DNA from 2 places in the Paenibacillus sp. UASWS1643 genome. Region 2 is predicted to be linked to the other one. Evidence: predicted binding sites of a transcription regulator. Region 2 holds the regulator's gene; the other holds the start of a gene.
The links. The regulator CtsR, encoded in region 2, represses protease genes until heat stress. The targets are predictions, from matches to a motif close to ATGGTCAATAAAGGTCAAACA.
Positions count from the first base shown of each region.

Region 1: clpP (ATP-dependent Clp endopeptidase proteolytic subunit ClpP) is a predicted target of CtsR. The motif match lies at 12,025-12,045, and genes of this name have one in related genera.

Region 1 covers NZ_VXKZ01000100.1:37,586-54,014, reverse strand. Annotated here, with positions in the region: gene smpB (SsrA-binding protein SmpB) at 1-68, opposite strand, end outside; gene rnr (ribonuclease R) at 324-3,110, opposite strand; gene secG (preprotein translocase subunit SecG) at 3,668-3,901, opposite strand; gene eno (phosphopyruvate hydratase) at 4,114-5,400, opposite strand; gene gpmI (2,3-bisphosphoglycerate-independent phosphoglycerate mutase) at 5,643-7,187, opposite strand; gene tpiA (triose-phosphate isomerase) at 7,189-7,941, opposite strand; gene FE296_RS07920 (phosphoglycerate kinase) at 7,984-9,165, opposite strand; gene gap (type I glyceraldehyde-3-phosphate dehydrogenase) at 9,317-10,324, opposite strand; gene FE296_RS07910 (sugar-binding transcriptional regulator) at 10,431-11,456, opposite strand; tRNA gene FE296_RS07905 (tRNA-Arg) at 11,883-11,957, shown strand; gene clpP (ATP-dependent Clp endopeptidase proteolytic subunit ClpP) at 12,134-12,730, shown strand; gene FE296_RS07895 (stalk domain-containing protein) at 12,897-13,994, opposite strand; gene FE296_RS07890 (SIMPL domain-containing protein) at 14,383-15,135, opposite strand; gene FE296_RS07885 (HPr family phosphocarrier protein) at 15,292-15,561, opposite strand; gene whiA (DNA-binding protein WhiA) at 15,816-16,429, opposite strand, start outside.
Region 2 covers NZ_VXKZ01000088.1:53-16,481, forward strand. Annotated here, with positions in the region: partial or broken rRNA gene rrf (5S ribosomal RNA) at 1-22, shown strand, start outside; gene FE296_RS02060 (GNAT family N-acetyltransferase) at 202-1,377, shown strand; gene FE296_RS02065 (CtsR family transcriptional regulator) at 1,839-2,300, shown strand; gene mcsA (protein-arginine kinase activator protein McsA) at 2,332-2,856, shown strand; gene mcsB (protein-arginine kinase McsB) at 2,885-3,955, shown strand; gene FE296_RS02080 (ATP-dependent Clp protease ATP-binding subunit) at 4,141-6,603, shown strand; gene radA (DNA repair protein RadA) at 6,864-8,231, shown strand; gene disA (DNA integrity scanning diadenylate cyclase DisA) at 8,245-9,321, shown strand; gene pssA (CDP-diacylglycerol--serine O-phosphatidyltransferase) at 9,367-10,098, shown strand; gene FE296_RS02100 (nucleoside triphosphate pyrophosphohydrolase family protein) at 10,224-10,619, opposite strand; gene FE296_RS02105 (PIN/TRAM domain-containing protein) at 10,793-11,878, shown strand; gene ispD (2-C-methyl-D-erythritol 4-phosphate cytidylyltransferase) at 11,961-12,656, shown strand; gene ispF (2-C-methyl-D-erythritol 2,4-cyclodiphosphate synthase) at 12,653-13,129, shown strand; gene gltX (glutamate--tRNA ligase) at 13,163-14,620, shown strand; gene cysE (serine O-acetyltransferase) at 15,158-15,817, shown strand; gene cysS (cysteine--tRNA ligase) at 15,860-16,429, shown strand, end outside.

The sequences.
Region 1 (16,429 bases), on a different contig from region 2:
ATGAAGTAGTCATGGGAAGCCTTTTTATTCTGTGCAAGCACTTTACTCTGTCCATCATTCTTGCCCATGTCCTCACTCCTTCTCCGTAAAATAAGCCGGTACCATGCTCTATAGCAGCGCACCCATGTTGCACCGAGGTACTACGTGCCAGACCTTAATTGTAGCAAGTACGGCTGTTAAAATCAAGAAAGAGGCGACCTCTGCCGCCCCTTCTCATTACACCACTTTCAGACTGTGCGAAACAACACACAACTGAAGTGACTATTTCTCTAACGTAACTTGGAGGAACCAATTGTAATCCATCCCTCCAAGTTACGTTAGCTTTATTTTTTCTTTTTCCGTACAAAAGCTGCCGTGCCATTACCAGCTGCACCTTTGCTCTTCTTCCGCTTGCGTCGTGGTGCTCCACCTTCCTGAGCGCCACCAGGTGTTGCAGCTTCCCCGATGAATACGCCGCTCGGCGAAGTGTTCTTGCGACCACTTCCGCCTTTGCCACCTTTACCGCCACCCTTGCCGGACTTAAAGCTGCCTTCACCGCGACCGCTACCGCCGTTCAGGCCACTTCCTTGTCCACCGGTTGAACCACTATCCAGTCCACCCGATGTAGAGCCATAACCACCTTTACCTGAGCCAAAACCAAAGCTTACCGCCCCTTTGCCCCGGCCAGTCGATGCACCAGCTTCCCCAGCACGACGCTCACCTTTCGGTTTGCCGCCGCCTTTACCTGTATAGCCACCGGATGAGCCTGCGCCTGCACTCGCTGCTCCACTGCGACCGCGTCCACCTTTGCTGCTCTCTTCCGTAGATCTGCCACCACGGTTGGCTCCAGCGCTAGCTGAGCTGCCTTTACCGCCACGCGAACCGCTGAAACCACCTGGTCCACCCTTGGCACCGCCGCGTCCGCCGCCGCTACCTGGACGTCCACCTTTACCGCCACGTCCGCCACTGAAGCCGCCAGGACGTTCAGCGCGAGGTTTCATATCTACCATTTCAAAATCAATCGTATACTCTTCCATGCTTACACGTGCCACACGGATCTTCACTTCATCACCGATGCGGAAGACTTTCGAGGTACGTTCACCAATCAGAGCCATATGCTGATCGTCAAAATGGTAATAGTCGTCCGTGAGCGCACTCAGACGAATCAGACCTTCAACCGTGTTCTCCAGTTCAATGAACATACCAAAGCTGGTCACACTGCTGATCATGCCTTCGAACTCTTCGCCTACTTTATCGAGCATGTACTCGGCTTTCTTCATTTTCTCCGTATCCCGCTCAGCTTCTACCGCCACACGTTCACGTTCAGAAGACTGCTGTGCAATATCAGACATGCGTGCCGCCAAATACTCCTGACGGTTCTCGGGCAAAGCACCATTATTTTCAATGACTTCGCGAATCACCCGGTGAATGACGAGATCGGGATAACGACGAATTGGAGACGTGAAGTGACTATAGAATTCTGCTGCGAGGCCAAAGTGACCTGACATTTCGGAATCATACTTCGCCTGTTTCATGGAACGCAGCATCATCGTACTGATAACGGTCTGTTCTTTCGTTCCGTTGATATCTTCAAGCAACGATTGAAGGGCCCGTGGATGAATTGCATTGCCACGTCCTTTGACCTGGTGTCCGAAATTCGCTGCAAAGGCGAGGAAATTTTGCAGTTTTTCCTGATCCGGGTCTTCATGCACACGATAGATGAACGGAACCTTCAACCAGTGGAAATGCTCTGCCACTGTTTCATTTGCTGCCAACATGAACTCCTCAATGATTTGCTCTGCAATCGAACGCTCCCGTTTTACGATATCCACCGGTTTGCATTCTGCGTCCACAATGATTTTGGATTCTTCAAAATCAAAGTCAACCGCACCACGGCGCATACGCATAGCACGCAGCTTCAATGCAATCTCTTTCATCAGATGGAAATCATCCACCAGATCCTTATAACGCTCGAGCAATTCCGGCTCTTCGCCTTCAAGGATTTTACGGACGTTGGAATACGTCATCCGCTCTTTGGTTTTGATTACACTCGTGAAAATGTCATGTTTCACAACCTTCATCTGGTCGTTAAACTCCATTTCACAAGACAGGGTCAAGCGATCTACCTGCGGGTTCAAACTACAGATCCCGTTGGACAGACGTTGTGGCAGCATAGGAATAACCCGGTCTACCAGATACACACTGCATCCACGGTTGTAGGCTTCCTGATCAAGCTTGGAATTCTCCTGTACATAATAGCCGACATCGGCAATATGAACGCCCAGACGGTAATTACCGTTAGGCAGTTTCTCTACATTTACAGCATCATCCAGATCCTTGGCATCTTCACCATCAATCGTGACAATGTTAAGTCCACGCAGATCACGGCGACCCTGTTGTACAATCTCTTCATCCGTGATGGAGTCCGGTGCCTTCTCCGCCTCTTCTACGACTTCATCCGGGAAAGCTTCAGGCAGCTGATGCTTGCGAATGACGGACAAAATATCAATACCCGGCTCATCCTTATGACCGAGAATCTCGATCACTTCACCCTCGGCTGCCGCACGGCCCTCTGGGTAGCTGACGATTTTTGCTACGACCTTCTGTCCATCCACAGCCCCTGCAAAGTTAGTGCGCGGGATGAAAATATCGCGATTAATCCGTTTGTCATCCGGAATAACGAAGCCGTACACCTCATGACTTTGGAACACACCTACAACTTGTGTCACCGCACGAGTAACAATACGGACGATCTCACCCTCCAGGCGACCACCAGAAGGTCCTTGAGATGTGACTTTAACCAATACCGTGTCACCATTCATCGCACTCTTCATATCATTGGCGTGAATGTACACATCCGGGTGCTCCCGATCCTCAGGAATGAGGAAAGCAAAGCCTTTGGCGTGAGCTTGTAAACGTCCACGTACCAAATCCATGCGCTCTGGCATGCCATAGCGATTGTTACGAGTCAGCAAAACTTTACCGGATTCCTCCAGCCTATTCAGCATAATCAAAAAGGCTTTGAAATCAGCTGCGTCTTCGATGGCGAAGTGCTGTTCCAACTCCTGATAAGTCATGGGTCTATAAGCGGTTTCCCGCATGAAGTCGAGCAATTCTTGTTCTGTTATCATTAATATATTCACCTCGGGAAACATAAAAGTGTAATCGGGTCTCATCTCTTTATGTATCGGAATTCTTACCATTTTCATGCAATACAATATCACTGTTGCAGAGACTGTAGTAGTTCAACCATACTATCTCATACCCTAGTATACACGAATTCAATCCAACCCATCCGTACCTCATAAAAAAACTACAGTTGCCTGACGCCCCTCTAAAATCACGCTTTCACGTATCTCTACAGACATTTTATGCGATGCAACTGCTGTACGCATCTGGAAAAGGAGTATATCTGAAAATTTTCTGTACACATGACATTCATTATAGGGAGTGAGTTCGCGTAACGAATAAGCGAGGGACATACCATACATGATAGGGGTGCGTTGCACGCTAAGGAAGGAAAGCCGAAAAGAAGTGAGAAGAAGACTGAAATCATGGAGTCCATAAATCGTTGGAAAAGTTTGGACGCTTGAAAATTTATTAAAAAACCCCCGTTTCTCCACGAAACGAAGGTTCATCAATTAAGCCATTAGCTTAAGAGCTATTCATTGCCGTGCTAATCCAAGTCTTACTTGGAAACAACCGTAACAATAATAGACAAAATCATAAATCCTGCACCCAGTACCACCGTTGCACGTTGCAGGAAGAGATCCAATCCGCGCGCTTTCGTTTTACCGAAAAGATGTTCCGCACCACCGGAGATGGCACCCGCCAAACCAGCGCTTTTCCCGTGCTGCAGCAATACTACAGTGATTAGACCGATCGAGAAGACAACGAGCAGCAATTTCAAAGCAATATCCATTCTTTCCACCTCCTACCCATGTGGGCATAACATCTCACCATAAAAACAGTTACTTTAATTGTAACATAGCTATGGTTGTACTACAAGTAGTACAGTTTATACAATGCCCTAAATTTCACCATCTGCTTGATCCTTGCGTTATACCATTACTCCGTTTCAATAAAAAAGACAAGCCGGTTACCCGGCTTGCCCGTAAAAGCTGGATATCCAGCTTATTTTTTAAGGTTGTAGAATCCTTTAAGACCATTGTATTGAGCCAGTTCACCCAATTGATCCTCAATGCGGAGCAATTGGTTGTACTTCGCGATACGGTCTGTACGGGAAGGAGCACCCGTTTTGATTTGACCAGCGTTAGTTGCAACAGCGATGTCAGCGATTGTGCTGTCTTCGGACTCACCGGAACGGTGGGAGATTACAGCTGTGTATCCTGCGCGTTTAGCCATTTCGATTGCATCAAATGTTTCAGTCAATGTACCGATTTGGTTAACTTTGATCAGGATGGAGTTACCGATACCTTCGTCGATCCCTCTGCCCAGACGCTCAGTGTTTGTTACGAACAGGTCATCACCAACGAGTTGTACTTTGTCGCCCAATTTCTCAGTGAGCAATTTCCAACCATCCCAGTCATCTTCGGACATACCGTCTTCGATTGTGATGATTGGGTACTTCTCAACCCATGAAGCCAAGAGGTCTACATACTCAGCGGAAGTGTAAGATTTACCTTCGCCAGCAAGTGTGTATTTACCATCTTTATAGAACTCAGTGGAAGCAACGTCCATACCCAGGAATACGTCAACACCTGGTTTGTAACCCGCTTTTTCAATTGCTTCGATGATTGTAGTGATTGCTTCTTCGTTCGAACCAAGGTTCGGTGCGAAACCACCTTCGTCACCTACAGCTGTGTTCAAGCCTTTGGAGCTCAATACGGATTTCAAGTTGTGGAAGATTTCCGCACCTACGCGAAGAGCTTCTTTGAAGCTTGGTGCTCCAACTGGAAGAACCATGAACTCTTGAACGTCGATGTTGTTGTCCGCATGCTCACCACCGTTGATGATGTTCATCATTGGAACTGGCAATGCTTTAGCGTTGAATCCGCCCAGGTAAACGTACAATGGCAGGTCCAGAGCGTCAGCAGCTGCGCGAGCTACTGCCATGGATACAGCCAAGATTGCGTTAGCACCCAGTTTACCTTTGTTTGGCGTACCATCCAAAGTAATCATCAATTTGTCGATACCCAGTTGATCCAATGCATCCATACCGATAACTTCTGGAGCGATTGTTTCGTTTACGTTTTTAACAGCTTGCAGAACGCCTTTACCGAGGTAACGGGATTTGTCACCATCGCGAAGCTCAACTGCTTCGTGGGCACCAGTGGATGCACCAGATGGAACGATTGCGCGTCCGATTGCGCCGGACTCCAAGTATACTTCAACTTCAACTGTAGGGTTACCGCGGGAGTCGAGGACTTCGCGAGCGTACACGTCAGAAATAATAGTCATTTGTGATAATCTCCTTTAAATTTAAATTTATTATAAATTAGGACCACTTGTGTTTTCCCTTTTCCACTACGTTAGCAGAATTGTCCTCTGATCGCTGTTATCCCCTGATTTCTTTGAACTTATTTTCATAAGTTGGAATCATGTGATAAAGGCGAACGCTAACGCTTCTTCAGACAATTTCTGCTTCCTTCGTTCAGGGGTAAACTCCAAACTTCCCAATTTCATATATGTTGTTGCGTAACTTATTTGCGGGTAGCGATGACAGATGTTCCTGTCATTTCTTCCGGTTTAGGCAATTGCATTAGGTCAAGGATCGTTGGCGCGATATCTGCCAGGATTCCGCCTTCACGCAGGGTTACATTGGCATCCGTAACGATGAATGGAACCGGGTTCGTTGTATGAGCTGTGAACGGACGTCCTTGCTCATCGAACACCATATCCGCGTTACCATGATCCGCAGTGATCAGTACAACGCCGCCTTTGGCAAGTACTGCATCCACAACACGGCCCATGCACTCATCTGTTACCTCAACCGCTTTAATAGTAGGCTCCAGCATACCGGAGTGTCCAACCATGTCAGGGTTAGCGAAGTTCAGAATAATGGCGTCATGTTTGTCTGCTTCGATCTCGCGAACACATGCGTCAGCTACTTCATACGCGCTCATCTCTGGTTGCAGATCATACGTTGCAACCTTTGGTGAGTTGATCAGTACGCGAGTTTCGCCCGGAAGCTCCACATCACGACCGCCGCTGAAGAAGAAAGTAACGTGCGGGTATTTCTCAGTTTCTGCAATACGCAGTTGTTTTTTATTGTTCTGCACCAGAACTTCACCCAACGTATTGTCGAGGTTCTTCGGCGAATAAGCCACATAACCTTCAACCGTCTCGCTGAACAAAGTCAAGCATACAAAGTGCAAGCCCACAGGGAACTTCGGACCACGATCGAAACCGCGGAAATCCTGGTTTGTGAATACTTGCGACAACTGGATCGCACGGTCAGGACGGAAGTTGAGGAAGATAACGGAATCGCCGCTCTCAACCAAACCTACCGGCTCACCATCCGCTTTGACGATAACCGTTGGTTCAACGAATTCATCAAATACGGACTTCTCATACGATTCTTCAACCGCTTTGAGTGGGTCAGTGTATTTTGGTCCATCTCCATAAACGATGGCGCGGTATGATTTCTCAACCCGTTCCCAACGTTTGTCACGGTCCATCGCGTAATAGCGACCTTGAACCGTTGCGATTTTACCTACTCCGACTTCTTCAATCTTGGCGATCAGCTTCTGCATGAAGTCTTTACCACTGTCTGGCATAACATCACGGCCATCCATGAAGGCATGAATATATACATCGTTCATTTCTTCTTTTTTGGCCAGATCCAGCATAGCAAACAGGTGGTCGATGTGACTATGTACGCCGCCATCGGACAACAAACCGTAGAGATGAAGCTTTTTGCCGCTTTGTTTTGCTTCGCGAACCGCTTTGACAAGTGTTTCATTGTCGTAGAACTCGCCGTCACGAATGGATTTGGAGATACGGGTCAAATCCTGGTATACGATCCGGCCGGCACCAATGTTCAGGTGACCTACCTCGGAATTTCCCATTTGCCCTTCTGGCAAACCTACAGCTTCACCGCAAGCAGTTAGTGTTGTATGTGGGAATTGGCTCATGAAACGGTCGTAGTTCGGTTTCTTGGCTTGCGCTACCGCGTTGCCTTCCACCGTGTTACGTAGACCAAAGCCATCCATGATGATCAGTGCTACAGGTTTTGGAGCTGTCATCTTACTTCGCCCCCTCAACAAGCGCGATGAACGAAGCCGGCTGCAAGCTGGCACCGCCAACAAGTGCGCCGTCGATGTCGCTTTGTCCGAGGTATTCTGTTACGTTCTCTGGTTTAACACTGCCGCCGTATTGAATACGAACTGCATTCGCAACCGTCTCGTTATACAGATCCTTCACCAGCGTACGGATGTAAGCAATAACTTCATTCGCATCTTGGGAAGTCGAGGATTTGCCTGTACCAATCGCCCAGATTGGCTCATAAGCGATAACAACTTGTGCCGCTTGCTCTGCAGACAGACCTGCAAAAGCAGCTACTGTTTGCACTTTGCACACGTCTTTTGTTTGGTTCGCTTCACGCTCTTCAAGCGTCTCACCAAGGCAAAAGATTGGAGTCAATCCGTGACGGAATGCTGCATGCAACTTTTTATTGACAGTCTCATCGGTTTCCGCAAAATATTGACGGCGCTCCGAGTGACCAATAATGACATAATCCACACCCAGGTCTTTCAGCATCACGCCGCTGATTTCACCTGTAAATGCACCGTTATCTTCAAAGTGAAGATTTTGTGCACCAATTTTGATGTTTGTGCCTTTAACGGCTTCTACCAAGGATGGCAGATTTGTAAACGGTGCGCAGATTACAGTCTCCACGCCTTCAACTTCCGCTTTTCCTTTAACTTCCTGAATGAAGTCATTGGATTCGGAAACCGTTTTGAACATTTTCCAGTTACCTGCGATAATCGGTGTTCTCATGGGTTTCAACTCCTTCATGCTATAGACTACTAAAACAAAAACTTACTTGTCGTTCAACGCCACTACGCCTGGAAGTACTTTACCTTCCATGAACTCAAGCGATGCACCGCCACCTGTAGAGATGTGGTTCATCTTGTCAGCCAATTTGAACTTCTCAGCTGCTGCTGCGGAGTCACCGCCACCAATTACAGTGTAAGCTTCTGTCTCAGCGCAAGCTTCCGCTACTGCACGAGTACCGTGGGAGAATGGCTCGATTTCAAATACGCCCATTGGTCCGTTCCACACAACCAATTTGGAGTTTTTGATTACGTCAGCATAGATCTCACGTGTTTTAGGACCGATGTCGATGCCTTCCCAATCTGCTGGGATGCCGTCGATGTCAACGATTTGTGTGTTTGCTTTCGCACTGAAATCGTCAGACACTACGATATCTACCGGCAGGTAGAAGTTTTTGCCCAGTTTTTTCGCTTTTTCGATGAAACCGAGAGCAACATCAAGTTTGGAATCATCCAACAAGGATTGTCCAATTTCATGTCCTTGTGCTTTCAAGAACGTGTAAGTCAGACCGCCACCGATGATCACGTTGTCTGCAATGTTCAGCAGGTTGTCGATTACATCGATTTTGTCCTTGACTTTGGATCCACCAATGATAGCTGTGAAAGGACGCTCAGGGTTGGAGATTGCTTTACCCAACACTTCAAGTTCTTTCTCCATCAACAAACCGGACACTGCTGGAAGCAAGTGAGCGATTCCTTCAGTCGAAGCGTGTGCTCTGTGTGCCGCGCCAAACGCATCGTTAACGAAAACGTCAGCCAGTTCAGCAAATTGTTTTGCCAGTTCCGGAGCGTTTTTCTCTTCGCCTGCGTGGAAACGAACGTTTTCAAGCAACAATACGTCGCCATTGTTCAGTTCAGCGATTTGAGCTTTAACAGCGTCACCAACAGAATCGTCAGCTTTAACAACTGTTTTACCAAGCAATTCAGACAAACGCTCAGCTGCTGGAGTCAAACGCAAGGATTCAACCACTTCGCCTTTAGGACGACCCATGTGGCTTGCCAAAATGACTTTAGCGCCTTTTTCAATCAAGAAGTTGATTGTAGGAAGCGTCGCACGAATACGTTTGTCATCTGTAATTTTACCATCTTCGAGCGGCACATTGAAATCTACACGGACAAAAGCCCGTTTTCCTGTCAATTCGATATCGCGTACACTTTTTTTGTTCATCTGTATTTCCTCCGCACCCATGTATTTGGTGGACCAATCAAGAGCTATAATCCCTTGTCAATCCTGGTGTTTTTGAGAAATTTGCAAAATGTAGATATATAAAGAGCGGAAACAATATAGCATCTGTTTCCGCTCTATGTTATTTCAGATATTACTTAATCATTTTTGCAAAGTGCTCCAAAGTGCGAACCAATTGTGCAGTGTAGGACATTTCATTGTCATACCAAGCTACAGTTTTAACCAATTGTTGGTCGCCAACAGTCAGAACTTTAGTTTGAGTTGCATCAAACAGGGAACCGAAAGTGATTCCTTGGATATCGGAAGATACGATTTCGTCTTCTGTGTATCCGAAAGTTTCTGGATCGGAAGCTTCTTGCATAGCTGCGTTAACTTCTTCAGCAGTTACTTTTTTGTTCAGAACAGTTACGAGCTCAGTCAGGGAACCAGTAGCTACTGGTACACGTTGAGCTGCACCATCAAGGATGCCTTGCAGTTCTGGGATTACCAGACCGATTGCTTTAGCAGCACCAGTTGTGTTAGGGATGATGTTTTCAGCTGCTGCGCGAGCACGACGGAAGTCACCTTTAGGGTGTGGAGCATCCAACGTGTTTTGGTCGCCAGTGTAAGCGTGAATTGTAGTCATCAAACCTTGAACGATTCCGAATTTGTCCTGCAGTGTTTTTGCCATAGGTGCCAGGCAGTTTGTTGTGCAAGATGCGCCGGAGATTACAGTTTCAGTACCGTCGAGGATTTCATGGTTTACGTTGTAAACGATGGTTTTCATGTCGCCAGTAGCTGGTGCGGAGATAACAACTTTCTTAGCTCCACCTTTCAAGTGTTTCTCAGCTGCTTCTTTAGTTGTGAAGAAACCAGTACATTCCAGAACGATATCTACGCCCAGGTCGCCCCAAGGAAGTTCTTCCGGGTTACGGTTAGCCAATACTTTAACTTCTTTGCCGTTCACTTTGAAGAAGCCATCGTGTACTTCAACATCGCCATCGAAGCGACCTTGAGTTGTATCATATTTGAGCAAATGAGCGAGCATTTTAGCGTCAGTCAAGTCGTTGATTGCTACTACCTCGATGCCTGCTACATTTTGAATACGGCGGAATGCCAAGCGTCCAATACGTCCAAAACCGTTAATACCTACTTTAATCATGAGTAAGTTCCTCCCAAGTTTTGATTAATTTTTTATGAAACTTATATATTCAAGACAGACGGTGAAGTCCGTCAAGACAACAATAGTTGTGATGCAAAGTATAACCTTATTCCATTTCAGCAACGATGACTTCGGCAGCTGCCTCATCTATAATCAGAATATCTTCCTGACCAAATCGCAACACGGAATGTATAGCAGCAGCTTTGCTTTTGCCCCCTGCAATTCCGATCACAACATCGGTTCGTTCAATATCCTGAAGTCGCATACCCAGTGTAAGCATGGTATGTACCACCTTACCCTGATCATTAAAGTAATAACCGAAAGATTCAGATACGGCTCCTTGCTCCTGAAGTTCATCTATAATCTCCGTCGCAAGTTTACGTCTTGTCGCCATCTCCACGGCATCACCAATTCCATGAATAACAATCCGCGATTTCCGAATCAGCTGCAGAATTTCCTGAACACTAGGGTCCTGGATTAATGATTCATAGGCATGATCACTAAGCAAATCCGGTACATGCAGGAGTTTGTATTGCGCCCCTACCCGTTTTGCCATTGTGGATGCAATCGTATTCGCCTGAATTTCAAGGCTTTCTCCAAGTCCACCGCGTGCCGGTACGAACCAGACACCTTTGAGCGATGTTGGCGGAGTCAGTTGCTCTGCAACTTCGGCCGTTGTTGATCCGCCAGTAACGGCGACAACGTCGTTGTCACTCATGATATTGCCGAGAGCCTTCGCTCCGGCTCTGCCCAGTTCCCTTTTGGCAAATGGAGATACGTCCGAATCACCAGGAACCACAACTACCTTTTGCAGACCGTAGGCTTGCTTGATGCGCTCTTCCAGCTCGGATAATCCGAACAACTCTTTGGCTACGGGCTCTAACTGCTGCAGCAAATCATACCCTGCCTCGCTGATCTTCATTCCTGCACTGTCAATTTCAATAAGTCCCTGAGCCTTTAACAGATCGGTCTCAGCCCTCAGAACCCGCTCGGTCATCTGCATGGAATTAGCTAACGTTCTCCGTCCGATCACATCCGATAACATGATCTGTTGCAGAATCGTATACCTCTTTTTCAAGACATCCATGAGATCAGGCAGAAGCTGCTTTTGTACTTCTAAAATCGTTCGCATGCTTTCCACTCCCGCAAGTTCTCGTTCCAAGCTCTCTTTCGTGGCCCTAAAACGTCCCGGGTTAACTTTTTAAGTCCCACGTCTATTCTACCTAAAACTGACGTGACATGCAAGTGTTTCAACGTGTTATTTCGACACACATTCAGCGTTTGTACGCGCCTATTTTCACAATCCTAGACTTCCATGATCAAGGACTACCTCACGCATACCATATATAGAAGAAACAAATGAATTCAATCTACATATCGCTCAGAATCACATTTCATCCGGCATGTCCAAAACCTCTAATAGCATTTACTTAATTGCACTCTTTATCCACTCTTCTTCATCATGATCATTTTTAGGTTAATCCAAACCAATAACCCAACGAACTGCTTGCAATTAAATATTTCATGAGCTATAATCATTATTGCTGTCACATAATGTGCGCCCGTGGTCCAATGGATATGACGTAGGCCTCCGAAGCCTGAGATCCAAGTTCGATTCTTGGCGGGCGCGCCATTTTTATTTAACAGCTCATAACCCATTTAACCAATGAAACCGGAAAGGTTTCTTTTTTTTGCAAGTTAGTTTGACTTTCTTTGACTTTTTGTTTGGAATTGTTTATTATGTGGGTAATACGGTAACAGTTTAAGTATAAGCACCAATAACATTTACATTCCAAGGAGGTTTTTCACGTGAGTTTTATTCCAATGGTCGTTGAACAGAGCAACCGGGGTGAGCGCGCCTACGACATCTACTCCAGATTGCTGAAGGATCGTATTATTTTCCTTGGTAGCGATGTTAATGACGTAGTGGCTAATGCCATTATGGCACAGATGTTGTTCCTGGCTGCGGAAGATCCGGAGAAAGACATTCACTTATACATCAACAGCCCAGGCGGATCAATTACAGCCGGTATGGCGATTTACGATACAATGCAATTCATCAAACCGGATGTATCTACCATCTGTGTAGGTATGGCCGCTTCCATGGGTGCATTCTTGTTGAATGCCGGTGCAAAAGGTAAACGTTTTGCGTTGCCTAACAGTGAGATCATGATTCACCAACCACTTGGTGGTGCTCAAGGTCAAGCTTCTGACATCGAAATTCGTGCTCGCCGCATCCTGAAAATGCGTGATACCTTGAACCGCATCATCTCTGAGCGTTCAGGTCAACCGCTGGAGCGGATTGAGAAAGATACAGATCGTGACTACTTCATGAGCGCTGCTGAAGCCGCCGATTACGGTATCATTGATAAAGTTATTGAAAACGTAGGTTCCCAAGGCATCTAATTGTTACGTAGACCACGGTCTACGAGTTAACATATCAACACCTAACGTTAATCAGCAACACCACATTGTTGTCTATACGGGAAGAAGCCCTCATCATAATCATGATGAGGGCTTCTTTTTTCATTTTATAAGGAAGATAACTTAAGAGTGCATAATAATGATTTCTTTATTTGGTTCCAGATACATTACTGAAAGGTTCTGTGCCTTTAGGGAGAAGCTCTTTATACGTAAATGGCATTTCAGGGAATCCCTCTGCGTACGCCGTATACTCATACAACTGGAAGAACACGACCACACCCGTTGGTGTCACATAGAAATCTTGATCTTTATTCAACCCTTTATAACCATCGAGGTATCCGCCGCGGGCTTTCAGTTGTTCACCCACTTTTTTACTCAACGTCTCGCGCATGGTTTTGTTATTTTGCAGCACATCATCTAACGTAAGCTCCTTGCCTGTGTCCAGTGCAAAGGTGTGGCCCGTACGGTATGTCATGCCATGAGCGCCAGCATAATCTTCGTATCGTTGTGTAATGAGTCCCAGCACGCCTTTTTCGTTGTACGTCACTACATAAGAGCTCTCAAATGCATATGGACGGTTGGCTGTTGCCCCGCCGAATTCAGATGTCTGTTTCTTGAAGTCAGCTACATAAGCATCCACTTCGTCTTTCAGCACTTTGTTGATTGCCGCTTCAGCTTCTTTGCTGGCAAGTCCACTCACCTTTGGATATTGAACATCTACTTCAGCATTTTTTACAGTGACATTAACTGTTGCCGCTTTAATTTTAACGTTATTTTGTTTCACCTTGCTGAGTGTCAACGTTTTGGTTTTGCCATCCCAATTCCCCTGTACACCCAAATAATCTCTCATTGCTGAGAATGGAATATACAATCTGCCGTTGATCAGCTTGGCGTCCACTTGAGGATAATAGTTGTTAATTCGAACACTCGGCTCGCCATCCAATAGGCTGATCGTCATTGTGTTATTGGCTGCTGTCAAAGCGTACTCTTTGGTTTTCGCATCATATTTCAGAGTCCCACCTGCCACATCTTTAACCGCCGTAAGAGATACCCAAGTTGAACCACCTTGAAGAAGTCCTTTTTGAGTGAGTGTTTTTCCACCCGACTTCAGGGTCGCCTCAGCTGTGGTTGTCACTTTCGCGGATACCGATGCCGCCTGAACCGAACTGTCCTGCCACACCGAACCGCTACCTACAATAATTCCTGCTGCAAGCAATGCACTTGTCCATTTTTTCCATGATGTCATATATAAAACTCCTCTCTGAATTCACAATTAGGGATCATTGCGTATGTAATCCTGACCTGATCGCATATCTCATACGCTCACCTCTCTATTATAATTAACCCGATTTCGGAAAGGTTTACAGCTCGAGTTACAATATTGATGAATATCAGACCGAAAATATAACGGGATATGACCTTTTTGTCACGAACAACTATACAAAAAAGATACCAATATACAGCATTTCATGTTGCTTCAAAAGCTACCCTCCTATCTAACTTCATTAAAGTTTGCTTTTCCAACAAAAAAAAGACTCTGTCCACAGGACAAAGTCTTTGTCATTATTTCGTTGTACCCTTCAAATGACACTTATAAAGGTTACTTGAGCTTACAATCCTTAGTTCAATCTTGTTTATTTCATTTCATACGTGATATTCAGGATTGTGCTTACTTTAACCTGGCCTGTTTCAATCTCAGTGCCACCTGCTGTATCTTGTGCTTTGGACATCAACGCCTCGCTTGCATAGAAAACAGGCACATTGGCATCACCTTGGCTTACGGAAAGAACAGCACCCAGTTGACGTTTAACTGCTTTTGCAATGGCTCCAGCTTTCACATCTGCATTGGCAACAGCTTTCTCAATCACTTGGGATTCATAACTTTCCGGATTTTCTACAGTAAAGCGCACGTTTTCAATATTGTTGGCACCCGCACCAGAAGCAGCATCGAGCAATTCGCCAATCTTGTCCATCTCACGATATGTGACTGTCAGCGTATGATGCGCTGTGTATCCTTTAATTTGTTGTCCGTCTTTTTCGCTATACGTATAGTTGGGTTGTACAGAGAACTGACTCGTTTGAATGTCGTCTGCACTGATCTTCCACGTATTCTTCAGCAAGTTGGATACCTTTTGAACTTTGGCAGCGTTCGCTTTTTGAGCAGATGCAGCTGTCTCTGCAGTACTGTTCACACCAATGGACAGATAAGCGATATCAGGCTTCACCTGAATCTCACCTTTACCCACAACATTAATCACATTCTGTTGTACTCCCTGAACCTCTGCAGCGTAAGCATAGTTACCTGGCGCAACCCATGCTGTTCCCCCAACAAGCAACGTACTTGCCACCAGCACCGCACCAAACGGTTTCATCCATTGTTTACCCATCACGATAGCCTCCTTATGTGTTAACATCTCAAACTTTAATCGATTTGATACCTTAACAGACGGGACAAATTCCATAATGTTGCACTTGACGATAGCATAAACGTGAAAAACGCAAAAAAGCCCCTTTCGGGACTTCTTCATTGGATTGATCATATCTTATTGGTTTTCGAGCTCTTCCTTGCTTACCAGACTAACTAAAGCGTTTACAGCCTGTTCGGCATCCGCGCCTTCTGCACTAATCTGGATTTCCGTACCTGTGCTAATTGCAAGGCTCATGATCCCCATGATACTTTTTGCATTAACTTTTTTGTCGTCCTTCTCGACGAACACTTCAGACGAGTACTTATTCGCTTCTTGAACGAACAGTGCCGCAGGTCTGGCATGGAGACCCGTTTTCAAACGGACAACTACCGGGTGCTTTGTCATGGAAACTTACCCCCTATTATGAAATCTGGACATTAAATACACAATTATATTTATACAACATTATACCATTAACCCGTGCAGGACACTAGAAGAAAAAACTCAGGATGCTTTGACGGATGTTATCTTGCCCTATTTCATCTTTTGAACAGCACATCCAATGACCTAAGTAAGTCTTCTAGATCCTTAACGATTGACTTTCCCGACCTTTCTGTTCAGCAGAAACAGCCGACCTTGTTACTTTACCCTACTCCGTCTTAACCATAACGTTCTGTGCGTACTTTCTCAGCCAGCTCATCAATTTTACGAAGCCTATGGTTCACTCCCGACTTGCTGACTGTACCTTTAAGGAGTTCGCCCACTTCCTTCAGATTGATATCTGGATGAGCGAGTCGAACCTCCGCCACCTCGCGAAGTTTCTCAGGCAGCGATTCCAGACCAACTTCCTTTTGCAACAACCGGATATTATCGATTTGTCTTACCGCCGCTCCAATGGTTTTATTCAGGTTGGCGGTCTCACAATTGACGATCCGGTTAACGGAGTTGCGCATGTCTCGCATAATTCGTACATCTTCAAACTTGAACAAGGCCTGATGAGCACCAATGATGCTGAGCAGCTCAATGATTTTCTCGCCTTCCTTGATGTATAGGATGAATCCTTTTTTCCGTTCTATACACCGGGCATTCAGATGAAATTCATTGGCCAGATCAACTAGTGCCTGACAGTGCTCTTCATACATGGACGCAATCTCCAAATGGTACGAGGAACCTTCCGGATTATTAACCGATCCACCGGCCAGAAATGCACCGCGAAGATAGGCCCGTTTACAACAGTTCTGCTGAAATAACTCCGTATTAATCCCTGGCGTAA
Region 2 (16,429 bases):
GGAGAGTAGGACGCCGCCAAGCGAAGAACCACTGCCGATGTTATTCGGTGGTGGTTTTTATTTGTTTATTTAAGGGGATGCGAAAGCATCTCTTATTTGACTTTGTAAGAATCCTCTGACACACTCTAAGGGGTACATATATCACATATCAGGCCATGATTTGGATTGATAATAACTCTAGTGAATGGGGTGTAGGAAGACATGGAAATTCAGAAATTGACGGTAGATGATTTTGAACCAGCGATGGCACTCTCCGAATATGCTTTTCAGATGGTAATGAATGATGAACAAAAAGAAAAGCGGCGGAGTCAGTTCTCGTCACAAGATATATGGGGTGTATATGAGGACGGGCAGCTAGGAGCCAAACTTCACATCATTCCTTTTCAAACCTATATTCATGGCAGAGCGTTCGAGATGGGCGGTATTGCGGGTGTAGCCACCTGGCCAGAGTATAGACGCAAAGGCTGGGTAGCGGGTCTACTGAAGCATGCGTTGGAAGAAATGAATCGTAACAAACAAAGTATATCATTCTTACATCCATTCTCTTTTGGTTTCTATCGAAAGTATGGATGGGAGACGTATGTTGAATTTAAACGGTATAAAGTACCTACAGCTCATTTGCCTCTGAAAAAAGCGACACCTGGAACAATTCGGCGTGGAGATCCGGGCCTCAGCATATTAAAGGAAGTATACAGTGCTTATGCTGAGCGCTATAACGGAACGCTGGTTCGGGATGATGCAAGGTGGGAGAATTCAGTTCTTGTTAATGGAAGCAGCCAGAAGGCTGTATATTACGATGAAGCTGATGCAGCACAAGGTTATCTTTTATATGAGGTTAAGGAAAATAAGTTTACCATTAAAGAGATCATTTATCTGAATGAAGAGGCTAGGCAAGGGCTGTGGACCTTCATTGCTAATCATGATTCCATGATCCAGGAAGTTACGTTGCAGGCGCCTGCCAGTGATACGCTTGCTTTCCAATTGGATAATCCACGGATTCAACAGGAGATTGTACCTTATTTTATGGCGCGTATCGTTAGTGTAGAGCAGTTTATATCCCAGTATCCATTTGCAAGCCAGGACTCACCGGTGCAGATTGTACTTCAGGTAGAAGATGCCCACGCTCCATGGAATGAAGGGGTATGGCAATTAAATGTGGCAATGAACGGAACGGCGTCCATATGGAAAACATCGGAACCAATTACTGATGATCAGACCATTAAGGTGGATATTCAATCCCTTACCGCAGTGCTGATGGGTTATCGCAGACCAACGGAAATGGCACGGATCGGAAGAATTCACGGACCAGAAGCAGCAATCAAGGCTTTGGAACAAGCGATTCCTGAACGGGAAACCTATTTGCTCGATTTCTTCTGATGACTATTGCCACTGCTCCATTTAACTTGATTAGCTTATATAGAAATACGGCGTGATCGAAAGACAAATGGACTTCTCCAGCAATTTTGGGGAGGTTTTTTTGTGTCTGGGGAATATTTCGTGTAAAATCGTAAAAAATGAATAGTGACCCCACTTGGCAAAACCACAAAATATGCTATAATGGTTATAAAGTCAAAGAAAGTCAAAGTCAACTAAAGGTTTAATACTTAAGTAGCTTTCTTTCATCAATCTGATGCATGATCGCCAATATACGGGATTCATTTCATCGGAGGATCAAGGGAATATTAAAGGACCTTCGTGCTTCCTTCGCTCTCCTGTTGATACCTGTGGAAGCAAGATTCGTTGTTTTCCTGATTGGTTAAATGGGTAGAGAAGGTGTACTCTGTGGGGGCGTGTGGGTCCTTATTGACTTAACGTTTCAGACAGTGGAGGATGATTGGATGCGTAATATCTCTGATATTATCGAACGATATCTGAAGAGTATTTTGCATGAAAGTCCCGAAGGAATGGTTGAAATTCAGCGTAATGATCTGGCAGATCAATTCTCATGTGTACCTTCCCAGATCAATTATGTCATCAGCACACGTTTTACACTCGAGAAGGGATACCTGGTAGAGAGTAAACGCGGCGGTGGTGGTTATGTTCGCATACAGCGCATTGAATTACCGGCCCAATCAGCTCTGCATAATCATTTGCACCATAGTATTGGTGAAGAGATCGGGCAGACAGCTGCCGAAGGTCTGATCTATCAATTGGAAGAAGCACGCTTCTTGAGCAAGCGGGAAGCCGGGTTGATGCGAGCTGCTGTATCTAGAGAGGTTATATTAGTCAAACTTCCTTACCGGGATCAAATTCGTGCCAGAATGTTGAAGGCGATGTTAATATCTTTGCTCGGTAAATGAAAACTATCGGGGTCAAAGGAGGTACATCAATATGCTGTGCCAAGAATGCAATAAACGTCCGGCGACACTTCATTTTACGAAGATCGTAAATGGAGAGAAGACGGAATTCCATATTTGTGAGTCATGTGCCCGTGAAAAAGGGGAAATGATCCCTGGGACAGCAGGTGGGTTTTCCATTCACAACTTGTTGTCCGGATTGCTTGATTTTGATCCAGCCAGCAAAAGTGGATCGGCAGGAACACCACCTGCAAAAGCACTTCAGTGTGAAGAGTGTGGTATGACGTACGCACAATTTAGTAAGATAGGCCGGTTCGGCTGCAGTTCATGTTATAAATATTTTGACAGCCGTCTGGATCCTTTGTTCAAGCGGGTTCATGGTAATACGTCCCATGTAGGTAAAGTGCCTGCACGAGCTGGTGGTCGCATCAAGGTGAAACGGCAAATCGCTGATCTGAAGCGTGAGCTCCAGGAGAGCATCGCGCAAGAGGAATTTGAAGAGGCGGCTCAGATCCGTGACCAGATCAGAGGACTTGAAAAAGGGATAGCTCAGGAGTAAAGTTTGTCATGAGTAGGAGGGATGCGTAATGCCTAATCTGCGCTTTACAGAGAAGGCGCTCAGCGACTGGATGCGCAGTGATGCGGCTGATTCCGAAATTGTCATTAGTAGCCGTGTCCGGATTGCACGCAACCTTCAGCATGTTCCATTTCCGATGCTGGCTTCCAATGAGCAATCGGAAGAGGTGCTGAATAAGCTGAGCGAAGTACTTCAATACGATGACGTTCATGCCTTTGGGGATTTTCATACTTTGGATCTGATCGATATTGACGAACTCGACAAACGGGTGCTGGTGGAGAAACATCTCATTAGTCCAAGTCTTGCGAATGAATCCAGGAATGGTGCAGTTATTCTCAGTGAGGATGAGTCGGTCAGTATTATGATTAATGAAGAGGATCATCTTCGTATCCAGTGCCTCTATCCGGGGTTCCAGGTGAAAGAAGCCTGGGAGAAAGCTTCCGCAATAGATGATGCTTTTGAAGCGCATGTGGACTATGCTTTTGATGATCGCAGAGGATACTTAACCAGCTGTCCTACCAATGTAGGTACAGGTGTCAGAGCATCGGTTATGATGCACTTGCCTGCCCTAGTGATGACACAGCAGATAGGCCGTATTCTAACCGCAGTTTCCCAAGTGGGATTGACGGTAAGAGGAATATACGGTGAAGGTAGCGAGGCGATGGGTAACCTGTTCCAGATCTCGAACCAGATTACATTGGGACAGACCGAACAGGAAGTCATCGAGAACTTGCATGGTGTTGTATTACAGATGATTGGTCATGAACGTACTGCCAGAGAACGGCTAATTACCGACTCCAGACTTCGGATTACGGATCGTGTCATGCGTTCTTACGGCATATTGTCTCATGCAGCTATTGTTGATTCCAAGGAAGCTGCACAGCGCTTATCGGATGTACGCCTTGGCGTGGATCTCGGCTTGTTGGATGGACTGTCCATCACGGTAATGAATGAGTTGAATGTGATGACACAGCCGGGATTTTTGCAGAAAACATTCGGGGAAGATATGCGCACAGATGAGCGTGACATATACCGTGCTCAGTTGATTCGTGATACGATCAATGCAGCGAAGCAGCCCTAGTTTAGCCTGATATTGTATTGAATTATGGTTTCATGCCGCATTGCGGCTTTTATATAATAAGGCATGTACGAATGCCGAATGACTTTATTCGCAGCACGGCTGCAAACAAAAATGATATGAAGAATACGAAGGTTATTTCATTACATGACCCTCTTTTTATCCAAAACCATGGAGGTGCAGGAGATATGATGTTTGGAAGATTTACGGAACGGGCCCAAAAGGTGCTCGCACTCGCGCAGGAAGAAGCTGTCCGTCTCGGTCATAATAACATCGGTACTGAGCATATTTTGCTCGGCCTCATTCGTGAAGGCGAAGGCATCGCAGCCAAAGCACTGATCGGCCTGGGACTCGGATTGGAAAAAATTCAGGATGAAGTAGAAACGCTGATTGGCCGTGGCCAAGAGCAACCTACCAACATTGCATATACGCCACGTGCGAAAAAAGTAATTGAACTGTCTATGGATGAAGCTCGTAAATTGGGCCACACCTATGTAGGCACAGAGCATATCCTGCTCGGATTGATTCGTGAAGGCGAGGGTGTTGCAGCACGTGTGCTCAATAACCTGGGAATTAGCCTGAACAAAGCACGTCAACAAGTGCTGCAATTGCTTGGCAGCAGTGAAGCTGTATCCAGTCATAATGGCACACCTGCCAATGTAAGCACACCAACGCTGGACAGTCTGGCACGTGACCTCACGGCTTATGCGAGAGAGAACAACCTGGACCCAGTCATTGGACGTAGTAAAGAAATTGAACGTGTCATCCAGGTGCTCAGCCGTCGTACCAAGAACAACCCGGTATTGATCGGTGAGCCAGGTGTAGGTAAAACAGCGATTGCTGAAGGCCTTGCACAAAAAATCATTGCAAATGAGATTCCGGAAACATTGCGTGACAAACGTGTAATGACCTTGGATATGGGTTCTGTAGTCGCTGGAACCAAATATCGTGGTGAGTTCGAAGATCGTCTGAAAAAAATCATGGATGAGATTCGCCAAGCAGGTAACATTGTCCTGTTTATCGACGAATTGCATACCTTGATTGGCGCAGGCGGAGCTGAAGGTGCCATCGATGCTTCTAACATTTTGAAACCGGCTCTGGCTCGTGGAGAATTGCAATGTATCGGTGCGACAACACTGGATGAATATCGCAAATACATCGAGAAGGATGCAGCGCTTGAGCGTCGTTTCCAACCGATTACTGTAGATCAGCCTTCTCCGGAAGAAGCGATTCAAATCTTGCATGGCTTGCGTGACCGTTATGAGGCGCATCACCGCGTGAAAATTACGGACGAAGCAATTGTGCAGGCGGTTAAACTGTCTGACCGTTACATTACAGACCGTTTCCTGCCAGATAAAGCGATTGACCTGATTGATGAAGCGGGTTCCAAAGTAAGATTGAACTCTTACACGATCCCACCAAACCTGAAACAACTGGAAAGCCGTCTGGAAGATATCCGTAAGGAAAAAGACGCAGCAGTTCAAAGTCAGGAGTTCGAAAAAGCCGCAGCGCTACGTGATACGGAACAAAAAATCCGTGAAGAGCTGGATGTAACGAAGAATCAATGGAAAGAAAAACAAGGTCGCACGGATTCCGAAGTAACACCTGAGGATATCGCACAAGTGGTAGCCAACTGGACAGGAATTCCGGTGAACAAGCTGAAAGAAGAAGAGACACAACGCCTGATGAATCTGGAATCGATTCTGCATGAACGTGTCATTGGCCAGGATGAGGCTGTGAAATCGGTCAGCCGTGCGGTTCGTCGTGCTCGTGCTGGATTGAAAGATCCAAAACGTCCGATGGGTTCATTCATCTTCCTCGGTCCTACTGGGGTAGGTAAAACAGAACTTGCTCGTGCTCTGGCTGAAGCAATGTTTGGTGATGAAAATGCAGTAATCCGGATTGATATGTCCGAGTATGGTGAGAAACATTCGACTTCCCGACTCGTCGGAGCGCCTCCAGGATATGTTGGATACGAAGAAGGTGGTCAGCTGACAGAGAAAGTTCGTCGCAAACCATACTCCGTAGTCCTGCTTGATGAGATCGAGAAAGCACATCCAGAAGTATTCAATATCTTGCTGCAAGTGCTTGAAGATGGTCGTCTGACGGATTCCAAAGGTCGCGTTGTTGACTTCCGGAATACGCTGATTATCCTGACATCCAACGTGGGTGCCGAAGCGATCAAACGTAACTCTACACTTGGTTTCACAGCGGTTGTGGATGCAGGCGCGGATTATGATAACATGAAGGGTAAAGTTATGGATGAGCTGAAGAAAAGCTTCCGTCCAGAGTTCCTTAACCGGATTGATGAAATTATCGTATTCCACTCTCTGGAACAGAAACACATTGCAGAGATTGTTACCCTCATGAGCGAGGAACTTCGCAAACGGCTGCGTGAATACGAAGTTGACTTCGAACTCACCGACAATGCCAAGGACTTCCTTGCCAAAGCCGGCTTTGATCCAGCTTACGGTGCACGTCCGCTTCGTCGGGCAATCCAGAAGCATATCGAGGACAAATTGTCTGAAGAGTTGCTCACAGGTAACGTAACCAAAGGGGATTCATTGCTCATCGACGAAGAGAACGGTGCACTGTCTGTTACGAAAAAAGACGTGGTTGTTCCTTCAAATGAGGAAATCGAAACCAAATAATATACAGCAAGCTTTGGAGTTGAACTTCAGCTTGTAATAAACTTTAATCCTTCTCGGCTTCGGCCGGGGAGGATTTTTTGCACTTTGGACAGAAGACGGACATGATTATGTCAGGAACATGTGTAAAGTTTGCGATAATCCTTTACGAAAAATCTCAAACAATGGTAAACTTTTAGTAACCCTGCACGTCAGGGAGTTTGGGTGAAATTCGTCGAATAATGCAAAATGCTGTTATAAAACTATATTATAGGAGTGCTGAAGTGGCCAAAGTTAAAACCAAGTTTCAATGTACGGAATGCGGCTATGAAGCCCCCAAGTGGTACGGTAAGTGTCCGGGTTGTCAGTCATGGAATTCAATGGTGGAAGAAACAGAGACGGTGGTCAAAACACAAGGGAGAAATTCTCCTCTGTTTGACAGTAAAGATAAACCGCTTCCTATCATAGATATAGATAGCGGTCAGGAACCGCGTGTACAGACTGGAATCGGAGAGTTGAACCGGGTATTGGGTGGTGGAATCGTTCCGGGTTCGCTCGTTCTGGTGGGTGGAGATCCGGGTATTGGTAAATCAACGTTGATGTTGCAGACGTCTCATGCTTTAACGCATTCGGGTTTGCGTGTGTTATATGTTTCCGGTGAGGAATCAGTCAAGCAAACCAAATTGCGGGCAGACCGCCTCGGGGCACTCTCTGCCGAGTTGTATGTACTGTGTGAAACCAATATGGAACGTGTAGAGGAAGCGGTGGATCAGATCCAGCCGCATTTTCTTGTCATCGACTCCATTCAGACGGTGTATCTTCCCGAAGTTACCAGTGCGCCGGGTAGTGTAGCACAGGTAAGGGAATGTACGTCAAGGTTCATGCGAATTGCCAAAGGCAGAGGCATTGCAACGGTTCTTGTGGGGCATGTTACCAAAGAAGGTGCCATTGCCGGTCCACGTATGTTAGAACATATGGTGGATTGCGTGCTTTATTTTGAAGGCGAACGGCATCATACGTATCGCCTGCTGCGTGCGGTGAAGAACCGTTTTGGTTCCACCAATGAGATTGGCATTTTTGAAATGGGCGAGGATGGACTTCGTGAGGTGGGCAATCCGTCTGAACTCTTTTTGTCAGAACGCCCACTGGGTGTAGCAGGTTCAACGGTAGTTGCCAGTATGGAGGGGACACGTCCTCTGCTCGTGGAATTACAGGCGTTGATCTCAACCACCCATTTCCCTTCTCCCCGCCGTATGGCAACAGGGGTAGATCTGCATCGATTAAATCTGATCATTGCAGTGCTGGAGAAACGGATGGGCATGTTTTTACAGACCCAGGATGCGTATCTGAACGTGGCTGGTGGAGTACGGTTGGATGAGCCCGCGGTAGATTTGGCGGTTGCTGTCAGCATTGCATCCAGTTTGAGGGATGTACCGACCAAGCCGGATGACGTCATCTTTGGCGAGATTGGTCTGACAGGTGAGGTTCGAGCCGTATCACGGGCCGAACAACGAGTGAAGGAAGCCGCGAAGCTGGGCTTCAAGCGTGTCATTTTACCAGAAAAAAGCTTAAAGGGCTGGAAACATCCTCGCGGGATACAACTGATCGGTGTGAATACCGTGGCAGATGCACTAGCGGTTGCTTTAGATTAGGGGGCATAACAAGATGAAAGATTCGAGCCAACTGGATAATATGAATGAGTTGTTAAGGCTGATCGCACCAGGTACACCTTTCCGCGAAGGTCTGGAAAATGTGCTGCGCGCCAAGACGGGCGCACTGCTTGTTGTAGGATACAGCCCTGAAGTCATGGAAGTGGTGGACGGGGGATTCTCGATTAACTGTGATTTCTCCCCGAACTACCTGTACGAACTCGCCAAGATGGATGGAGCCATTATACTTAGCGAGGATTTGAAGCGTATTCTTTACGCCAATACCCAATTAATCCCGGACTCTTCGATCTCTTCATCAGAGACGGGGATTCGTCACCGGACGGCAGAGCGTGTAGCAAAGCAAACGGGTAAATTGGTCGTATCCATATCACAGCGCCGGAATATCATTACCTTGTATCAGGGGACACTTCGTTATTCCCTCAAGGAAATCGGGGTTATTTTGACCAAAGCAAATCAAGCGATTCAAACCCTGGAGAAATACAAAGCGGTATTAACACAGTCTCTTACGAATCTGAGTGCTTCTGAATTTGAGGAATTGGTGACGATTCCTGAAGTGGTTAATGTGATTCAGCGTACCGAAATGGTGATGCGGATCAAAACGGAAATCAAACGATATATTCATGAACTCGGGAATGAGGGACGACTCATTTCCATGCAAATGGAAGAACTCGTGGGTACAACGGAAGAAGAAGCCTGGTTATTGTATAAGGACTATGCCCGTGACGACAGTGATGACAAAATCCGTGAAATTATCGTGGGACTGAAAAGATTGTCGGACGATGAGTTGCTGGATGCACATCATATTGTCCGTCTTCTCGGCTATCCTTCATCAGCCGCTACTTCTGAGGATTCGGTTGCCCCTCGTGGATTCCGGGTATTAAATAAGATCCCCCGCCTGCCCAATGTTATTATCCATAACCTGGTGGATCAATTCGAACAATTGCCTCATGTTATTATGGCTACAATTGAAGAACTGGACGAAGTGGATGGTATTGGTGAAGTTCGTGCCCGGACCATTAAGGAAGGCCTCAAACGTTTGCAGGAGCAGATGTTTATCGACAGACAGATGTAAGGGTTTGCCTATATAAAGGCTTGAAATGGATGAGGTGAAACAACGATGCTAACCAGATTCATTCCGAATCTCTTTACCCTGGGTAATCTGTTTCTTGGAATGATGGCAATTTTGCTTGCGATTGATGGAAATTACAGTTTGGCTGCCATTATGGTCATTGTAGCGATGCTGCTGGATGGTCTGGATGGCCGAGTGGCACGGGCACTTAATGCCCAAAGTGAATTCGGCAAGGAACTTGATTCCTTGTCTGATATGGTTTCCTTTGGTGCAGCACCAGCCCTGATCATATTTATGGTGTCGTTTCAAGATTCAATGCCGATCCTCGCCTGGATTGCAACAGCAGCTTTTCCGATCTGTGGAGCCATTCGTCTTGCACGGTTTAACGTTCGTCCGGGTATTCCTGGATACTTCACAGGTCTGCCGATACCGGCAGCCGGTGGGGTACTGGCCACACTGTCCTTGTTCAATAAGGATATTGGCCCGGTTAGCATGATGATTGCTACATTGCTGTTATCGTATCTGATGGTGAGTTCGCTTAAATATCCCAATTTCAAAAAGGTCGGTTTGCCACGCAAGGCAATATGGATTGCACCTTGGGTTGTGTTATTTGCCATAGCTGTAGCCGTTATTTTCCCGGAGCAGTTATCCAAATTGATCTTTATTCCGCTGGTGTTATACGCCTTGTATGGAATGAAGCATAATGTGCGAACAGCGGCCTCGCGTAGTCGGGCGAAAAAGCGCAAGGATGAGAAATCTTCCCGTCCTTCCGATCGTTAAGTCGCCTCGGAGACAGACACTATACAAAGAAAGCACGTACTCTCCTGAACTGGAGAATGCGTGCTTTTTGTTTATTCAGATCTATTTACAGTAAAAGGAACCCTTGCGAACACATACATATCTTCTTACGACAGATTAAACATCCCTAACGTTGAACACTTCTGTGATTCGTGATTTACGACCTCTTCCATGTTAATGTCCAGCAGATTGCAGAGAGCCGACATGTAGAACAGGTTCCGCCCTAGCTCAGAGCTGATGACCTCTCTGCAGTTCTCACACAACTCACCTTCCACATGCGTTTCCAGCAGGCCCTTGGTTTGAGCGATATCGCTCTCCGGGGCATATTTCTGCTTGGTGGCGTGCAGCTCGATGCAGCCGCATTCGGTAATGGCTTTGGACACGGCACGGTTAACAGACGCTCCGGCTTGTCCCGTTTTGGACAGTACATCAATCAGGCTGCGATGACGCAGCAACAGTTCAGAAACTTGATCCTGGAAAGCCTGTAAACTTAGCGTACTCATTTTGCCACTCACCTCGGGATATGAATTGAATTCATTATATGCCAATAATTTACCTACTTTCAACTGACGATTGCAACATTTCCAAAAAGTTCTTCCGGAAGGGATTAGCAATTCAGGAATTGGATCATACTGGATATAAAGATCAAGATACATTGAAGGAGGTGCAGGGACTAATGTGGAAAAAAGGCATTTTAACTTTTACAGGATTGTGCGGTGCATGGTTCGGCTACACGGCATATCATCTGGCAGGAAAATCGGTCCCATGGATGGCGGAGTGGATTCAGTCCGCAGGATTACTGGGAGCTGGTATATCGACGCTGCTGGGAGCTGTAATGTTTATGGCTGTATGTAATATTGGTGGAACATTGATGGCAGACAGGCTGCATAGTGGGATCAATTCATTGGCAAAAGTACCTATGAACGAATTGGCTGCAGGTGCCGCAGGTACCGTTGCTGGGTTGCTGGTGGCCTTGTTGCTCTACCCTGTTGTGAGATGGATGGGGACGGCAGGAGAAGTGCTGCAAGTGGCGCTGACGGTGATTAGTGCTTATTCCGGTTATGCCCTTGCCATGGCGAAGAAAGACGATCTGGGGGCCTTCTGGATGTCTGGACGATGGGGTCATCCCGAGGTGGACGAGGATAGACGGATGGAAGAACATAAAATTCTGGATACCAGTGTTATTATCGATGGGCGTATTGCTGATATATGCAAAACCGGATTTATTGAAGGCACGATCGTAATTCCGGAATTTGTTCTGGAGGAGTTACAGCATATTGCGGATTCATCGGATCTGCTCAAGCGGAACAGAGGACGGCGTGGACTGGATATTTTGAACAAAATCCAGAAGGAACTTGATGTAAAAGTCCTGATCTACGAGGGGGATTTCGAGGAAATCTCCGAGGTGGACAGCAAACTGGTTAAACTGGCTAAAGTACTTCAGGGCAAAGTGGTCACCAATGACTTTAACCTGAACAAAGTGTGCGAACTCCAGGGTGTATCTGTGTTGAACATTAATGATCTCGCCAATGCGGTTAAGCCGGTTGTTCTGCCAGGTGAGGAGATCATGGTGCAGATCATCAAGGATGGCAAGGAGCATGGTCAAGGTGTAGCCTATCTGGATGATGGCACAATGATCGTTGTGGAGGGCGGACGCGAGTATATCGGCATGATGATGGAAGTGCTCGTGACCAGTGTGTTGCAGACTTCTGCGGGACGAATGATTTTTGCCAAGCCTAAACTGTTGGAAAAAGCCCAATAAAGCGTTATGATGGGTAGTGTATCGTTGAATGATATTGCATATCTTTGGACGATAAACTGACAGACAAGGCAGGGATTGCGGCATGGATAAAGGGTGGGGCGTTGTCATTGTGGCAGCAGGTCGCGGAACCCGGATGGGGACGACCGAGAGCAAACAGTTTCTGTTGCTGCAGGACAAGCCCGTTTTCATACATACGCTTGAGGTATTTGCTGCGCTGGACGAGATCCGCGAGATGGTGCTGGTCACAGGAGCTGCAGATGTTGAACGCTGCCAGGATTGGGTAAAAGAATACCAACTGGATTCACGTGTCCGTGTTATCCCCGGAGGGAAAGAGAGACAACATTCTGTCCATAAAGGCCTTGAGGCACTTGGGACGGATTGGGTTCTCGTTCACGACGGGGTACGTCCTTTTGTGAACCCTGAGCAGGTCAAGGGATGCATGGCGGCTGCCACATCTGGTGGTGGAGCAGCTGTACTGGCGGTTCCTGTGAAGGATACGATTAAACAAGTGAATGCGGAAGGAGTCGTTACGGCGACGCCAGACCGCAGCAGTCTGTGGAGCATTCAAACCCCGCAGGCTTTTCGTCTTTCTTCCCTGCTCTCCGCCTACGAATCAGCCGAGCAGGACGGATTTCTGGGGACAGATGATGCCATGCTGGCTGAACGTCAGGGAATGTCGGTCAAGGTTGTGGAAGGCAATTATACCAATATCAAATTAACAACGCCGGAAGATTTGCAATACGCTGCGTTTTTGCTGGGGGGAGAGAAGAAGCGATGATACGTGTAGGACAGGGATTTGATGTACATCAGCTGGTAGAGGGACGCCCGTGTATTATTGGCGGAGTAACGATTCCTTATGAAAAAGGACTGCTGGGTCACTCGGACGCAGACGTGCTGTTGCACGCTATTAGTGATGCCATTTTGGGTGCGCTGGCACTTGGGGATATTGGCAAGCACTTCCCGGATACCGATCCGGAATTCAAAGATGCCGACAGCCTGAAATTACTGGAGCATGTATGGCAGCTTGTTAAGGATCGCGGGTATAAGCTCGGGAATATCGATTCAACGATTATTGCCCAGAAGCCAAAGATGGCTCCTTACATCCCACAGATGGCTGAGGTTATTGCCAAGGCACTGGAAGCGGATGTAACGCAGGTGAACGTGAAAGCAACAACGACAGAGCAACTGGGGTTCCCGGGACGGGGAGAGGGCATTGCCGCTCAATCCGTTGTTTGCCTTGTACGTGTGTGATATCATCAATCAATTAGTGACGGAGGGGATCATATGAGCACGGAAATTCGTGTGCGTTACGCGCCGAGCCCAACGGGACATCTGCATATCGGGAATGCCCGTACGGCGTTGTTTAACTATCTATATGCCAAACATAATAACGGTAAATTCATTATTCGTATTGAAGATACAGACGTAAAACGGAATATTGCCGGTGGTGAAGAAAGCCAACTGAAATACCTGAAATGGCTCGGAATTGAGTGGGACGAAAGTATTGACGTGGGCGGAGAATACGGACCATACCGTCAAACGGAACGTCTGGACCTCTATCGTAAATATACGCAGGAATTGCTGGATAAAGGTCTGGCTTACCGTTGCTTCTGCACGGAAGAAGAATTGGAGCAAGAGCGCGAGGAACAGTCAGCACGTGGAGAAACACCGCGTTATTCTGGCAAACACCGTGACCTGACTTCAGAGCAAATTAGTGCATTTGAAGCAGAAGGCCGCGTAGCGAGTATTCGTTTCCGTGTGCCGGAAGAGCGCACATATACGTTTGATGATATGGTTAAAGGCACAATCTCGTTCAACAGCAAGGAATCCGGTGACTTCGTCATTGTGAAAAAAGACGGCATTCCCACGTACAACTATGCTGTTGCTGTGGATGATCACTTGATGAAGATCTCCCACGTCTTGCGCGGGGAAGATCACATCTCGAACACGCCGCGTCAACTGATGATCTATGAAGCGCTTGGCTGGGAGCCGCCGCAATTCGGTCATATGACGCTGATCGTGAATGAAAATCACAAAAAACTGAGTAAACGGGATGAATCCGTTATTCAGTTTATTGAGCAGTATGATCAGCTCGGCTATTTGCCTGAAGCGATGTTTAACTTTATTTCCCTGCTTGGCTGGTCGCCGGAAGGGGAAGAAGAGATCTTCTCGCAAGAGCAACTGATCTCCATTTTTGATACGAAACGTCTGTCCAAGAGCCCGGCGGTATTTGATACCCACAAGCTGGCTCACTTGAACAACCACTATATCAAACATGCTGACCCGGAACGTATTGCCGAAATGGCCATTCCGCATCTGCAAAAGGCTGGACGTATTTCTTCCGAGCTGTCTGCTGAACAAAAAGAATGGGCTTATACTCTGGTACACCTGTACCAGGAGCAGATGAATTCTGCCTCTGATATTGTCGAATTGTCGGAAGTATTCTTCCGTTCCAATCTGGAGCTTGAAAGTGAAGGAGAAGCTGTGCTTGCGGAGGAGCAAGTACCAACCGTGCTGAAGGCATTTGCGGATAAAGTGCAGGCAAGTGAAGAGTTCACACCAAGCAAAATGGCTGCATTGATCAAGGAAGTACAGAAAGAAACCGGCTTTAAGGGCAAACAGCTCTTTATGCCAATTCGTGTAGCCTTGACTGGACAGACGCATGGACGGGATCTGAATCAAACGATCGTGCTTCTGGGTCGGGATACGGTGATCGAACGTTTGCTTGCACAAGTAAAATAATCTTAGTCGAAGACATTCCGTTAATATGGAATCTGAACACAGTCTATGAAGTATGGATTACGTAGGAGGCTGTTGTCAGTCTGAGGCCTTTTCGCTATAATAACAACACAACGAATAATTGATATGATTTATCTAATAGAACAGCAAAGACCGGGAGGAGTAGACTGACCCGGACAGATTCAGAGAGGATGGTCCCGCAGCAAAGAGAGATTTCTTTGGATGCGGTGGCTGTGAACCATCCACTGTCCATCAGTCGAAATGCGCCCGTGAGCTGCACAGCCGAATCCAGCCCCGCCTTTGTCGATCATGACAAGGGAAAACGTTAGGATAGGTTGTGACGATTGGTTTCCGTTACCAAACCGCTTGAGGGCTCATTCTATTTAAGAATGGACCGAGCAGAGTGGGACCGCGATAAACGCCTCTGCAGCTAAATGCTGCAGGGGCGTTTTTTTGTTTAGGCGAGTGTGCAGTACACTACCAAGGAACGCGCCGTCCGGTAAGCCGGAGGACGGGAACCTGAACAAGAGGGGAACGAGCATGTTCAAGAAGATCAGATCAGATATCCAGGCGGTGTTTGAAAACGATCCGGCGGCCCGAGGTTGGTTTGAGGTGGTATTCACCTACTCAGGGCTGCATGCGATATGGGCACACCGGATCGCTCATTTTTTATACAAGCGAAGATGGTTCTCGGTTGCCCGGTTCATTTCGCAGGTTAGCCGTTTTATGACAGGAATCGAGATACATCCTGGAGCTACGATCGGAAAGCGGTTGTTTATTGACCACGGAATGGGCGTTGTTATTGGAGAAACATGTGAGATTGGCGATGATGTCGTTATCTATCAGGGGGTTACTCTGGGCGGAACAGGGAAAGAAAAAGGAAAGAGACATCCGACCATTGGTAATAATGTGGTTATCTCATCCGGAGCCAAGGTGCTGGGTTCATTTAGCGTGGGGGATCAATGTAACATTGGTGCGAACTCCGTTGTGCTTAAGGAGGTCCCTTCCAATAGTACCGTGGTAGGTATACCGGGCAGAATTGTTAAACAGGATGGCCGACGGGTAGATCGCCTCAGTCAGCAATTGCCCGATCCGGTCGTTGACTCCTTGCGCAGTATGCAAAAAGAACTCGAACGATTGCAGAAAGAAGTACGTACACTGCAGAATGCCCGTGAAAATGAGACTGTGCGTGATACGTGATACAATAAATAAAGGCAGTATAGGATGAAAGGATAAGTGACCATGACGCTTCAGATTTATAATACGATGAGTCGTACCAAAGAGGAATTTGTTCCCCAAGAGCCAGGGAAAGTGAAAATGTATGTTTGCGGACCAACGGTATATGACTACATTCATATCGGGAATGCACGCCCGGTTATCTTTTTCGACACAGTTCGTGGATACCTGGAACAGACAGGACATGATGTGAACTATGTGGTGAACTTCACGGATGTGGACGATAAGCTGATTCGCAAAGCAGAACAACTTGGAACAGACGTTCCTCACGTGGCTGAGAAATTTATTGCTGCCTATTATGAAGACCTTGAGGGATTGGGTATTCCCAAGGCAAGCAGCAATCCGAGAGTAACGGAAAACATGCCGCTGATCATTGATTTTATCTGTGAGCTCGTTGAAAAAGGATTTGCGTATGAAAATGGCGGTGACGTCTATTATCGTACAGGCAAATTCAGCGAATATGGCAAACTTTCAAAACAAAACCTGCAGGAGCTGCAGTTCGGAATCCGTGTGGGTGTAGACGAGCGCAAAGAGCATCCCGAAGATTTTGTGCTCTGGAAGGCTGCCAAACCAGGT